Regions from separate parts of the Arthrobacter sp. AD-310 genome, predicted to be linked through region 2. Evidence: predicted binding sites of a transcription regulator. Region 2 holds the regulator's gene; the other holds the start of a gene.
What was found. Region 2 encodes LexA, which represses DNA repair genes until DNA is damaged. Its sites were predicted from a motif close to TCGAACANNTGTTCGA; they were not measured.
Positions count from the first base shown of each region.

Region 1: a site for LexA is predicted at 3,569-3,584, ahead of ACYQ1Z_RS14120 (LexA family protein). Genes of this name have one in related genera too.

Region 1 is NZ_BAAHNO010000022.1:83,002-88,996, reverse strand. It holds gene ACYQ1Z_RS14150 (DNA topoisomerase) at 1-322, opposite strand, end outside; gene ACYQ1Z_RS14145 (hypothetical protein) at 486-671, shown strand; gene ACYQ1Z_RS14140 (hypothetical protein) at 668-838, shown strand; gene ACYQ1Z_RS14135 (hypothetical protein) at 852-1,409, opposite strand; gene ACYQ1Z_RS14130 (hypothetical protein) at 1,400-1,660, opposite strand; gene ACYQ1Z_RS14125 (Y-family DNA polymerase) at 1,774-3,072, opposite strand; gene ACYQ1Z_RS14120 (LexA family protein) at 3,082-3,513, opposite strand; gene ACYQ1Z_RS14115 (hypothetical protein) at 3,947-4,375, opposite strand; gene ACYQ1Z_RS14110 (DUF4193 domain-containing protein) at 4,347-4,646, opposite strand; gene ACYQ1Z_RS14105 (DUF6994 family protein) at 4,853-5,245, shown strand; gene ACYQ1Z_RS14100 (hypothetical protein) at 5,338-5,995, opposite strand, start outside.
Region 2 is NZ_BAAHNO010000032.1:35,421-41,415, forward strand. It holds gene ACYQ1Z_RS17445 (histidinol-phosphate transaminase) at 1-673, opposite strand, end outside; gene ACYQ1Z_RS17450 (LysM peptidoglycan-binding domain-containing protein) at 754-1,146, opposite strand; gene lexA (transcriptional repressor LexA) at 1,510-2,244, shown strand; gene ACYQ1Z_RS17460 (ATP-dependent DNA helicase) at 2,254-4,311, opposite strand; gene hflX (GTPase HflX) at 4,304-5,884, opposite strand.

The sequences.
Region 1 (5,995 bases), on a different contig from region 2:
CCACATCGGTGGCGATGACGATCTCGTCGCAGGCGCTGAGGGCAGTTTTGATCTCCTTGAGCGTGGCCTGGGCTCCTGGCTTCATCACGCGTTCCCAGGTGAAATCGTCCGGGTTCCAAGGGAGATGCTCCAACTCCCAAGACTTGTACTGCTCCGACAGCCCGGCGGCAACCATCTGAGCCGGATCCGCGAACTCGTACAAGTGGCCCCGGGCCGCCGTGATCACGTACTTCTCACCCTTGTAGGTCCCCGTCATCCCACCCAGTGCAGCAGCAAAATGACGGGCGGCACTGGGCTTTTCCGTCAAGATTCCGATTGTCATGTTTACCAGCACTTCCTGTGTCTGTGGGGCGGTCTTAATTGTCGGGTTTGTGCTGCCCAGTATAGTCGCAGATTTACTCATCTACCAACAGAAAACAGACAAATAGACGTAACAGCAACTGAGGCAATGCCTGATTTACGTCGCCGTCCCTTAGGCTGGGACCGTGAACAACACCAGAAGAGCAACGCTCATTTGGTCGCTGGGGGCAGTTGTTTTCTCTCTCATCGGCATCTACATCGCACTGACCGCCAATGGAGCCTGGTACTCCACCGTCTCAGCCATCATTCTGTTTCTCGCCGGCGCCGCCTTCGCTGCAAGGGCCGTTCTGACTCTGCGGGCCAGCTCATGAACGCGCGACAGAAGAAGCTGACCGCCGAGGTCATGCTTGAGGTGCGGAACAAACCCGGCTTTATGCCGCTGAAGATCGCGGACGTTCTCTGGCCTAAGGCGGTAATGCGTGTTCAGGACAGTTGGACACAGCTGAAGGTCCGCTTTTTCAAGACGTTCTCGCGATAAGACCAGGCGCTCCTCAGGCTTTTTTGGACCAGGGCGGTGCCGCAGTCGCGTCCCGGTGCAGGACCCGCAACGTCTCAAGATTCTCGACACCCGTGATCAGAAAGGCGCCGAGCATGGTCATCCGCGACGTGAGGCGGAACATCTTGCCGTTTTCCACGTCGCCGGCAAACTTGCGTTCCAGGATGTGCGGGATTACCGCGCCGTTGGCGTGGGCCAGGCCGCTGCAAGATTTCCACACTTGGAGCCCTGAGAAGGTCTCCCTCTTGGGTACTGCCTTGTCAGCATTCGAGATGACATCGGTTGTCGTTGGATGCGCTGAAAGATCATGGTTCCTGTAGGCAGGGATGGCTTGCTGAAGCTCCCGGAGTCGTTTCCGGACGCTGTCGTCGCCAGATTCCTGCCCGGGTACGAAGACCTTTCCCAGGTTGGCGAGATCTTCATTGTTCTCGTAGGAGATCCGCAGGGACAGGAAGGCTTGCTTATTCACCTTCCCGGCGTGCAGCAGCCAGAGCCCATAGGACGTTGCTTCCACTGCCGACCGAATCATCGAATATAAGGCGATCATGGGCACGTCGTTGGCCTTCTGTACTTCACCGCTGCGCGCAGGTTATCGACCGCAACCATGTCGAAGATGGACAGCTGATTGGACATGGGCTGGTAGGGCGTCAACGCATCCACAGCAGCAAGCCGGCTGCCCTTTTCCGGATCCCGCAGTCCCGGTTCCTCCAGCAGCACTTCGATACGATGGCCGGCCTTCCGGATCAGCCATAATCCAGCCTGTACTTCCTTTTCGGATTCGGTTGTATCCAGCGAATAGACCATGGTCAGAACGCTACAACCCGGTGTGAGCACAGGACCTCCATGGGGAACCTTCGTGGGAAAGTGTCACTCCTTGGCGTAGAAGTCCAACAGCTTGTTGGACTGTCCAGTGCAGATCACGCTGCCTTAACGACCAGCAGCTCATCCCATTCCGTGGTGTAGCGCGGCGACAAAGCCTGGCGCTTCATTCCCCAGTCCGGCGGTTCGACCATCCCAGCGCGACCCAAACCGATGGACCCTGTCCCAAACCGGTCCATGATGTCCCCGAGCAGGGAGCCGATGTGTTTCTCCTCGTGGGCTGTAGCAAACGCTGGCAATTGTGGGGCGGCTCCGGCCGGCGACAGTTCCATCAGCATCACCCCTGCCCTGGCATAGGGGACGCCATCCAGAATGCGTCCCTCCAGGGCTGAGACTGCCGCCTTGGTCAGGATCACCGGATCGGCCGTCGGAGCAGGCAGTTTCACCGTCGCTGACGGAAACGCGGATACCTTTTCGTTGAAGTGCGATGTCCCGGCGAAGCAGGACATCAGCTTGGCCTGCTGCCCGTCCTTGGCCAGGCGTATGGCTGCCTGCTGTGCGTAAATGGCCATCACTTCGTGCATCCTCGCGGTGGTGGTTACAGGCTTGGAAAATGACCTGGAAAAGATCAGCTGCTTCTTGCTGGCAATCTCAGTCTCCAAAGGAATGCACGGAATCTCATTGAGCTCCATGATCGTTCGCTGCATCAGCACCGAGAACTTCTTCCGCATGGCGACCGGGTCCGCTGCCTTCAAATCGGCGATGGTGAAGATGCCCAGGGCGTTGAGCCGCTTGCCGAGCCGGCTAGCGATTCCCCAGATTCCTGTCACCGGGACCCGGGACATGATGTGATCGCGATGCGCCGCGGGAAGGATGTCGTAGCTGCAAACTCCTTCCATCGCAGGGTTCTGTTTGGCGACCCTGTTGGAGAACTTAGCCAGGGTTTTTGTCGGTGCGATGCCCACGCAGACGGGCAGGCCCACATGCTTCGCCACGGCGGCTTTCATGTCTCTGCCGACTTTCACGAGCTCCTCTGGGGTGCCCCGGAGGGTGACGAAGGCTTCGTCAATCGAGTAGACCTCTTCGAGGAAACTAAACCTGCCGAGGAGTTCCATGACGCGGCTTGAAAGGTCGCCGTAGAGCTCGTAATTGGAACTCCTGGCGATGAGGCCGGTCCGTTTGGCGTCGGCCTTCAGCTTGAACCAAGGGTCACCGTTTTCAATGCCCAGCGCCTTGGCCTCGTTGGACCGGGCGACGACGCAGCCATCATTGTTGGACAGCACAACGACGGGTTTTGCCTCCAACTTTGGGTCAAACGCCCTTTCGCAGGAGACGTAGAACGAGTTCACGTCAATAAGGGCGGTTCGCTCCACGCGTCCTCCCGGCAACTCACGCATGACGGCCTGCTAAAGCCGGTGCAGGCAACGGGTAACTACGCCCCAGATGGTCAGCTCCGCCAGTTCCGGCACAACCACGTCGGGATAGTCCGGGTTCTCAGCGGCGAGCCGAACCCTGCCGTGCTCAAGACGGAGCCGCTTGATGGTCAGCTCGTCGTCAATGATGGCCACGACAACGCTCCCGTCCACAGGCGTAATGGATCTGTCCACCACCAGCTCGTCGCCATCGGCGATACCCGCGCCGGCCATCGAGTGGCCTGAGACCCGCACGAGGAAGGTGCTGGTGATGTCCTTGATCAGATGCTTGTTCAGGTCGATGCGGCCCGTGAAATAGTCCTGGGCGGGAGAGGGAAACCCTGCCGGCACAGACACTGGAGACAACAGTGGCCCTGGTATCGGGGAGCTGTGCACATCGAGGACGGCGACAACAACAGCGCTCATCGGCCAGTACCTCCTGGGGCAATCGAAACTATGTTCTCCACAGAGTTATGAACATGTGAATATGTCTTCGAACCTTAACTATACGGCGCCTCGCTGTACGTAGCGCCCCCGCTTCCATTGGTTTCTGAGCTACAAGACGAAAGCTACTGCTTCGCTACTGCATCCCTAACGCGCCTCGACTGCTCATCTCAAAACAACAGGATTGAGGGGTTAACGGAACCTCTGCATCGGTGTACCCTGCCGATGAGAAGGGGCCGCCGTGGACACACGGTCGATGGAGAGGATTCAGTTCCGACCGCATCGTATGGGCTCCTTCTCTTCATGTGAGGACCTACCGTTCCTGGCCTGTTGGCGTGTTTCCTGCTGGAGCTGATAGTCCGCGAGCAGAAATTGCTACTAGAACCCTGCTGCCTGTTCGACTCCGGCCGAGCCTCTAGCGCCGCTTCTCGACCGGCCGGTACCGGTTAGCAAAAACAGCCAGCGCATCTCGAAGTTGTGGCAGGTTGTTCAGCCGGTCCACGGGCCGGATACCAGAGCCAGCACCTGCTGCCCCAGGAAGTGCAGAGACCATCCAGGCGGCGAAGACGTTATGCGGGACCTTCAACGTCAGGGCATCCTCAAAGAGCCACAGCACCGGTTCGTGGAGAAGCCCGTCCCTCAGCTGGAAGCCCGGGCAGAAAGTACCCTCGTCGATAAACACCCGCACTGCCCGCCGCATTGCCTCGGGATCTCCTGCAACCTGGAAGTGGCTCTCCAGCTCTGTAGCTGTCGGCAGGGTGAATTCCTCCCGGATGCTGTCCCAGATGTGATCCGGGACAGCCGGCCAGAAGCGCTCAGCCAACACACTCGACGCAGTAGGCATGGCCGTCCTTCTCGCTGGCTTTCTGCGAACGGTGACGAACCAGGAAGCAGGAGTAGCAGGTGAACTCGTCCTCGGCCTGGGGAATGACCTGCACAACGAGCTCTTCGGCAATGAACTCCCCGCCGGGAGTCAGGCCGTCCAGTGTGTCAGCCTCATCGAGCTCCAGCACAACAGCCTTGGCGTCGGGCGCTTTGGCTGACTTCAAGGCCTCCAGCGAGTTCTCCTGGGATTCCTTGACGTCGGTGCGCAGTTCATCGTAATCAGTTGCCACGAAGGTTGCATCTCAATTCTGTTGATGGGTTTGTCGGCGACTGCAACGTACAGGACATAGGAAGAATTCCCTAAAAGAGCCGCGCTGCATGGGCACACAATCTGAACCACAGGGAACATGGACATTGCCGAGAGTCAGTCGGCCACTTGGGGTTTCAATATCAGGAAGTGACACCTAGTCTGGGACACAGCCGATGGCCGCGACATTTGCGGCTGACCCTCGAGTGCATCCGGCGTCATTACGCAGGAGAACCGGAGAGCCCTCTGGCCGATGTCATCAACGCGTACGCGGACTTCTTTGCGCTCTTCGACGGGTTCAAGGAGTTTGTGGAGTTCTTCCACTTTCAAGACCTCGTGACACCCGACTACGAAGAGGTTCGGTTCTACCTGCCCTTCGACAACTTCAAGCGTTCCGGGATGCCGGCCACAAAAGACGAGTACGTAACGTACCGGGAGGCAACGCTGGAGTTCATCGCAGGACGGGGGCGGCGGATGGCCGAGTGGGTCACGGAGCACCACCCCGAAATTGAAGTTCGTAACCCTTGTTGGCAGCCCACGCCAACGACAATGACACCTGATCTGATAACTGTGTTTGAATGACCCGGACCAGACACACCGCCCCGACCCGGAGTGTTGACATAGGCACCCCACGCCGAGAATCGCAACGGGCGTGGATACTATCGCCACCGAGCTCAGACCATCTCGGGCAAGGTATTGCTCCAGTGGTCCCGCCAATTGCCGTGGAGCTCAATCGCCGGCACTGCCGTTGACGGTTTAGCCAATCGGACACTCCTGCCGTCCCGGGCCATAGCACTTCGTCCTGACCTGGAGGCGGTTGGCTTTTTAATGTCCACTCGTTTCCCCACAACTGAGGTACAAGTTGGCCTGGGACGCGGTTCATACAGCTTCAACAGATCCAGGAGCACGCCCACGTACTTGAAATTATGCAGGCCGGGCCGGAGCTTTGTGAGGTCCAGGCGGCGGCGTTCGGCCCCATAAGCCGCCACCATTCCGGGCAGTCCCGGGAACCCGCTGTACCGCAATGCTTCGATGGCTTCAGCCCAGTCGGTCAGCATCTTCAGCCGGTCCATCTCCCGGTTCCCGAAATCCGCTGCTCCGTACACGTGAGCAAGCCCTCGCCATGTATCGATAAGGACGCGGCGGACATCTCCTGCTGGAAACCGTCCGTAAGAAGACTGCGCCAGCCCCAGAATCTCGTGAACCAGGGAAGCCGGCAGTGGCTCGGCCCTGAGGTGCCCGGATTCCAGGTAGTTGTGGACCTGGCCGGCAACCTTGCCGAAGGACCACACCCAACTTGCCGCGATCGTGGATGCGCCGCCGTTGAGTTTT
Region 2 (5,995 bases):
AGACAATAAGCCGTTCCCGCCCGGGAAGGAGTGTCAGGGCACTGGGCGTTCCGTCGTGCGCAAACTCGTGGTAGGCCTCGTCGACGATCACGATGGTTTGGAATTCCGCTCCGGCCTCATAAACAGCCTCGACCACATCCAGGCCGAGTCCGGTCCCGGTGGGGTTGTTCGGTGAACACAGGAAAACGATGTTCGGCTGCAGTTCCTTGACCTGGCGGGCCGCCGAGGCTGCGCTGAGGCCGTAGCCTTCCTCGCGTTCGCCCTTGAGGTACCCGGTGTCCGTGCCGCTGGCCAGCAGCGGGTACATGGAGTACGTGGGCGGGAACCCGAGCGCGGTGCGGCCGGGTCCGCCGAAGGCCTGCAGGATTTGCTGGAGGACCTCATTGGATCCATTGGCGGCCCAGAGGTTCGACTCGGCGAGTCCGTGGCCGAGGTACTCGGCCAGAGCCCTCCGAAGCCGGGTGAACTCCCGGTCCGGATAGCGGTTAAGGCCTGCGGCCGCTTCCGAGACCGCCTCGGTGATGGCAGCCCGGACATCCTCCGGCACCCCATGGGTGTTCTCGTTGACGTTCAAGAGGATGGGAACATCCAGCTGCGGCGCCCCATAAGGGGTCAGCCCGCGGAGGTTGCTGCGGAGGGGAAGCCGGTTCAGACGCTCAAGCTGGTCGTTCACCCGAACAGTTTAGTGGCCGTTCCGACCACCGGAAAATGTGACAGTGAATGTTCGCGCAGGGCGTGCACCGCCGGCGGCGGTCAGCTGGTGGGAATGAACAGTTGCTGTCCGGGCTGGACTGCGGCCGCGGAGAGGTTGTTCAGCTGCACGATCTCAGCGACAACGTCGCGGGCATCGCGTTCCGGCGCCACGGTGCCTGCAATGGCCCACAACGACTCCCCGGGCTGGACGGTCACGGTGACGGTTGGCGTCACCATGATGTCCTGCGCCGAATCGGAAGCCTTGGCGGGAGAGTTGAAGAAGCCGGCAAGCGACAGCAGCAAGGCCGCCAGCAGCACCAGCGGGATGCCGATCAGGACGATCTTGCCCCGGCGCGTAAGGCGCAGCGGGGGCAGGGGCGCCGTTTGCGACTGCTTTGTGGACCTGCCGGAAACGCGTGGCCCCTTGGCCTGTGGTGCGGATATAGCTGACATGGACTGAGCCCTCCTGGACCGTGTGTACTGCCCGTTATGCCTGGTGCTGCCGGAAATGCCTGACGCTGCCGGAAACCCTGCTTCCTGCCAGTAAAGGCCGCCCCACCGACATTCCGGCGACCTGTTCGAACTGCAGCAGCAGGAGTAGAACACATATTCGAATAACGCTTTTTTAGTTTTAGCATCTTTCGACGAACCTTGTCGAGACTCGCTAGAACAAATGTTTGAAAAAGCCAAGTGGCTGGCCTAGTTTTGAAGCAAGAACAACCACCCTTGAAGTTGATCAGCAGGGTCTGACATTCAGGGGTGCAACTCAGTCCGGCGCCGTCGCAAGCCCGGTGGCAACCGAAAGGCATGGCGAATATGGCAGCAGCAGCCACCGGGGGAAGGGCACCCGCGCAGCCGAAAAAGACTGCAAGGGGGCTGACTCCCCGGCAGAAGAAGATTCTGGAGACCATCCAGCGGTCGGTGAACGAGAACGGCTACCCGCCGTCCATGCGCGAGATCGGCGATACCGTTGGCCTGGCGAGCCTTTCCAGCGTCACTCACCAGCTCTCCCAGCTGGAGAAACTCGGCTACCTCAGGAGGGACCCGAAGCGGCCGCGTGCCATGGAGGTGCTGATGCCGCTGACGCTGGACGCGGGGACAGCAAAGCAGGCCCAGGCCGCTCCCGCCCCGGGCGGAGACTCAACCGCCACCGTGACCGGGCTGCCCACCGCCGTCGATACCGCCATGGTGCCTCTCGTAGGCCGGATTGCCGCGGGCGGTCCCATCCTGGCGGAGCAGGTAGTGGAGGACGTTTTGCCGCTGCCCCGCCAGCTGGTGGGACAGGGTGAACTGTTTATGTTGAAAGTTGCCGGCGATTCGATGGTGGACGCGGCCATCTGCGACGGCGACTGGGTGGTGGTGCGGCGCCAGGCAGACGCCGCCAATGGGGATATCGTGGCCGCCCTCCTGGACGACGAAGCCACGGTCAAGACGTTCCGGCAGCGCGACGGCCACACCTGGCTGCTTCCGCAGAACACCCAGTACGAACCCATCCTCGGCGACCACGCCACCATCATGGGCAAGGTCGTATCCGTCCTGCGGTCCCTGTAACCGCAGCTTTTAACCGCTTTCCCGGGCCAACCGCTCCAGGGCAGCCACCGCCGTCTTCCGGTCGGTCGTGGCCCAGAACGGGGGCAGCGCTGCGCGGAGGAACCCTGCGTAGCGCTCGGTGGCCAGGCGGGAGTCCAGCACAGCCACCACGCCTTTATCGCCCGTGGACCTGATCAACCGTCCTGCTCCCTGGGCCAGCCTGATGGCGGCGTGCGTTGCGGAGACGGACATAAAACCGTTGCCGCCTGCCTGAGCTACTGCCCGGGACCGTGCGGTCATCAGGGGATCGTCCGGGCGGGGGAAGGGGATTCGGTCGATCACCACCAGCCGGCACGATCCGCCGGGGACATCCACCCCCTGCCACAGGGACATGGTGCCGAACAGGCAGGTGTCCGGCTCATCCGCGAACTGTTTCACCAGGGCTGTCATGGTCGAATCCCCCTGGCACAGGACCGTGATGCCCAGTTTCGGCCGCAAAGCCTCTGCGGCTTCCTCGGCGGCGCGCCGGGACGAAAAGAGGCACAGCGCCCCGCCGCCAGAGGCGCGGATGAGGGCCTCTAGTTCAGCCAGCGATTCCGGCGACGAACCGCGGCCCGGCTTGGGCAGGTGCCCCGCCACGTAGAGGATGCCCTGTTTCGGGTAGTCGAACGGGGACCCGACGTCCACTCCGGTCCAGCCGGGCGCGCCCTCGCCCACCAGGCCCAGGCCGCCGGCGGCAGGCTCGAATGCCGAGCCTATGGCGAGTGTTGCGGACGTCAGGATGACGGTGTGCCCGGCAAACAGTCCTTCGCGGAGCCGGCCGGCAACGGACAGCGGTGCGATATTGATCAGGACCGGCGCGGCTTCGTCCGGTTGCGAGTATCCCTGGCCCGGTTCGAAGGTGCCCGCGCGGGAAAACCAGACCACTTCCCTGTTTTCCCGCGCGGCGAGGAGCCGTTCACACAGTTCCAGGATGAGCATCAGCCTGGACCGGGCAAGCTGCCGCCCGCCGTCGGCCGCGTTGCTGCTGTCCCCCTTTGAATCGGACAGCGCCGCGCGGCAGGCGTCCCGCAACTGGTCGATGCAGTCCAGCTGCTCGTCGTTCAATCCGTTGGGCAGGAGCCCGTTCTGCACGCCCGTGAGTGCGAGTTCGAGATTCGCGGCGGCGGCGTTCAACGCGTCAACGGTGATGGCGGTGTGCTTTCGGGCGCCGGCCGCGGCGGCATGGACCATGGCCACGGAGAGCTGGCCGGATACGGCGCCCGTGACCCGGTCCTGGAGTTCGTGGGCTTCATCAACCACCACAACGTCGTACTCCGGCAGCACCGCGAGGCCCTCGAACGCACTGACGGCAAGCATGGCGTGGTTGGTTACCACAACGTCCGCTTCCGCCGCGTCCTGCCGGGCGAGCTCGCTGAAGCATTCCTCGGCGAGCGGGCACTTCTGCGCTCCCAGGCACTCCATGGAGGTCACCGAGACCTGCCGCCAGGCGCGGTCCGTCACGCCGGGCAAGAGCTCGTCACGGTCGCCGGTGGCGGTCTTCTCCGCCCATTCGCGCAGGCGGACCACCTCCCGCCCGAGCTGTGATGACGGGCCGCCCACTGTCGCAGCGAAATGTGGAACGCTGGTGTCCTCCCCCAGCGAGAACAGTTGCCCTTCGGACGGTTCCTCCGAGGGGAATCCGCCTTCGAGCTTGTGCCGGCAAACATAGTTGGACCTGCCCTTGACCAGCGCCACCTTGACGGGCCGGTCGAGGGCAGGAGTGATGGCTTCCAGGAGACGCGGCAGGTCCCGGCCAACGATCTGGGTCTGCAGTGCCAGCGTCGCCGTGGACACGAGGGCGGGCTTATTGCTTTCCAGGGCGTGGGCGATGAGCGGCACCAGGTAGGCAAGGGACTTTCCGGTGCCTGTTCCGGCCTGCACAAGCAGATGGTTTCCGGTTTCGATGGCGCGTGCCACCTGCCTGGCCATTTCGTGCTGCCCGGAGCGGCTCTGCCCGCCCATCGCCGCGACGGCCCGGTCGAGCAGTTCGATGGCGAACTGCCCGCCGGCTGTCTCCGTGGCTTCGCGGGCCACGGATTCAGTCATCGCTGGCGAATTGTTCCAGTTCGGCGGCCAGGCCTTCGCGGACCATGACGACGGCCCGGGTCCCGGATTCCACATGGTCGACGCTGATGATCTCGGCGTCGGATTCGTGCAGCTTGCTGATCAGGTCACCGCGGTTGTAGGGGATGAGCAGTTCCATCTTGACGCTGGGCCGCGGGATGGACTCGCTGATCACCTTGAGCAGCTCGGAGATGCCCTCGCCGGTGCGTGCCGAGACCACCACGTGGCGTGGTTCGCGCTGCTTCAGGCGCTCCACCACAAAGGGGTCCGCGGCATCAGCCTTGTTGAGCACGATGATCTCGGGCACCTTGCGGGCGTCCACTTCGCTGAAGACCTTGCGGACCGCCGCGATCTGCCCTTCCGGGTCCGGGTGCGAAACATCCACCACATGCAGGATCAGGTCCGCGTCCGCCACCTCTTCCAGTGTGGAGCGGAAGGCCTCCACCAGCTGGGTGGGCAGGGACCGCACGAAGCCGACGGTATCGGCCAGGGTGTAGCCCAGGCCGTCCGCGGTTTCGGCCTTGCGGACAGTGGGGTCCAGCGTGGCGAACAGCGCGTTCTCCACCAGGACGCCGGCGTCCGTGAGCCGGTTGAGCAGCGAGGACTTGCCCGCGTTCGTGTACCCGGCGATGGCCACGGACGGGACGGCATTACGACGGCGGTTCGCCCGTTTGGTCTCGCGGGCCGGCTTCATCCCGGCGATCTCGCGCCGCAGCTTGGCCATCCGGGTACGGATCCGCCGGCGGTCCAGCTCGATCTTCGTTTCACCGGGACCACGGGAGCCCATGCCGGCGGCGGCGCCGCCCACCTGGCCACCGGCCTGGCGGGACATCGACTCACCCCACCCGCGAAGGCGGGGAAGCAGGTATTCGAGCTGGGCCAGCTCGACCTGTGCCTTGCCTTCCCGGCTCTTGGCGTGCTGGGCGAAGATGTCGAGGATGAGCGCGGTGCGGTCGATGACCTTGACCTTGACGATGTCCTCCAGGCCGCGCCGCTGGGACGGGGCCAGTTCGGCGTCGACCACCACGGTGTCCGCGCCGGTGGACATCACGATGTCCTTGAGCTCAAGGGCTTTGCCGGAGCCGAGGAAGGTTCCGGGGTCCGGCTTGTCCCTGCGCTGGACCAGGCCGTCCAGGACTTCCGATCCTGCTGTTTCGGCCAGGGCCGCGAGCTCCCGGAGCGAGTTCTCCGCGTCCGCGAGGGTCCCGTCGGACCACAGCCCGGCGAGCACCACGCGCTCCAGTCGCAGCTGGCGGTACTCAACCTCGGTGACGTCTTCAAGTTCGGTGGACAACCCGGCTGTACGCCGCAGAGCCCGCCGTTCCTCAAGGTCCTGCTGGTCGCCGTCGTAGGTGCTGTGCTCTTCGTCGAGGCTGGAAATTGCCTGGGCCCGGCCCAGAACCGCCTTGCCGGTTGCCGCGTCATCGGTGCGGAACGTGCCGGACTTTTTCCCCGGTACGTCCTTGGAGAGGATCCGGTCGATAACAGCCTGGATCTCTGCCGGGCTCATATCCGGGGCGGCCGGCTCGGAACCGGTGTTGTGCTGGCTGGTCATGGTCTCCTTTGAGGGTTCGGCAGTTCCAGAATAGTGCCGAATGCTGGTCTCTGGTGAAGTATTCGCGCTGGGCTGACGGCCTGCGGTCATGCGTTCTCCTGTGGTCGTGGT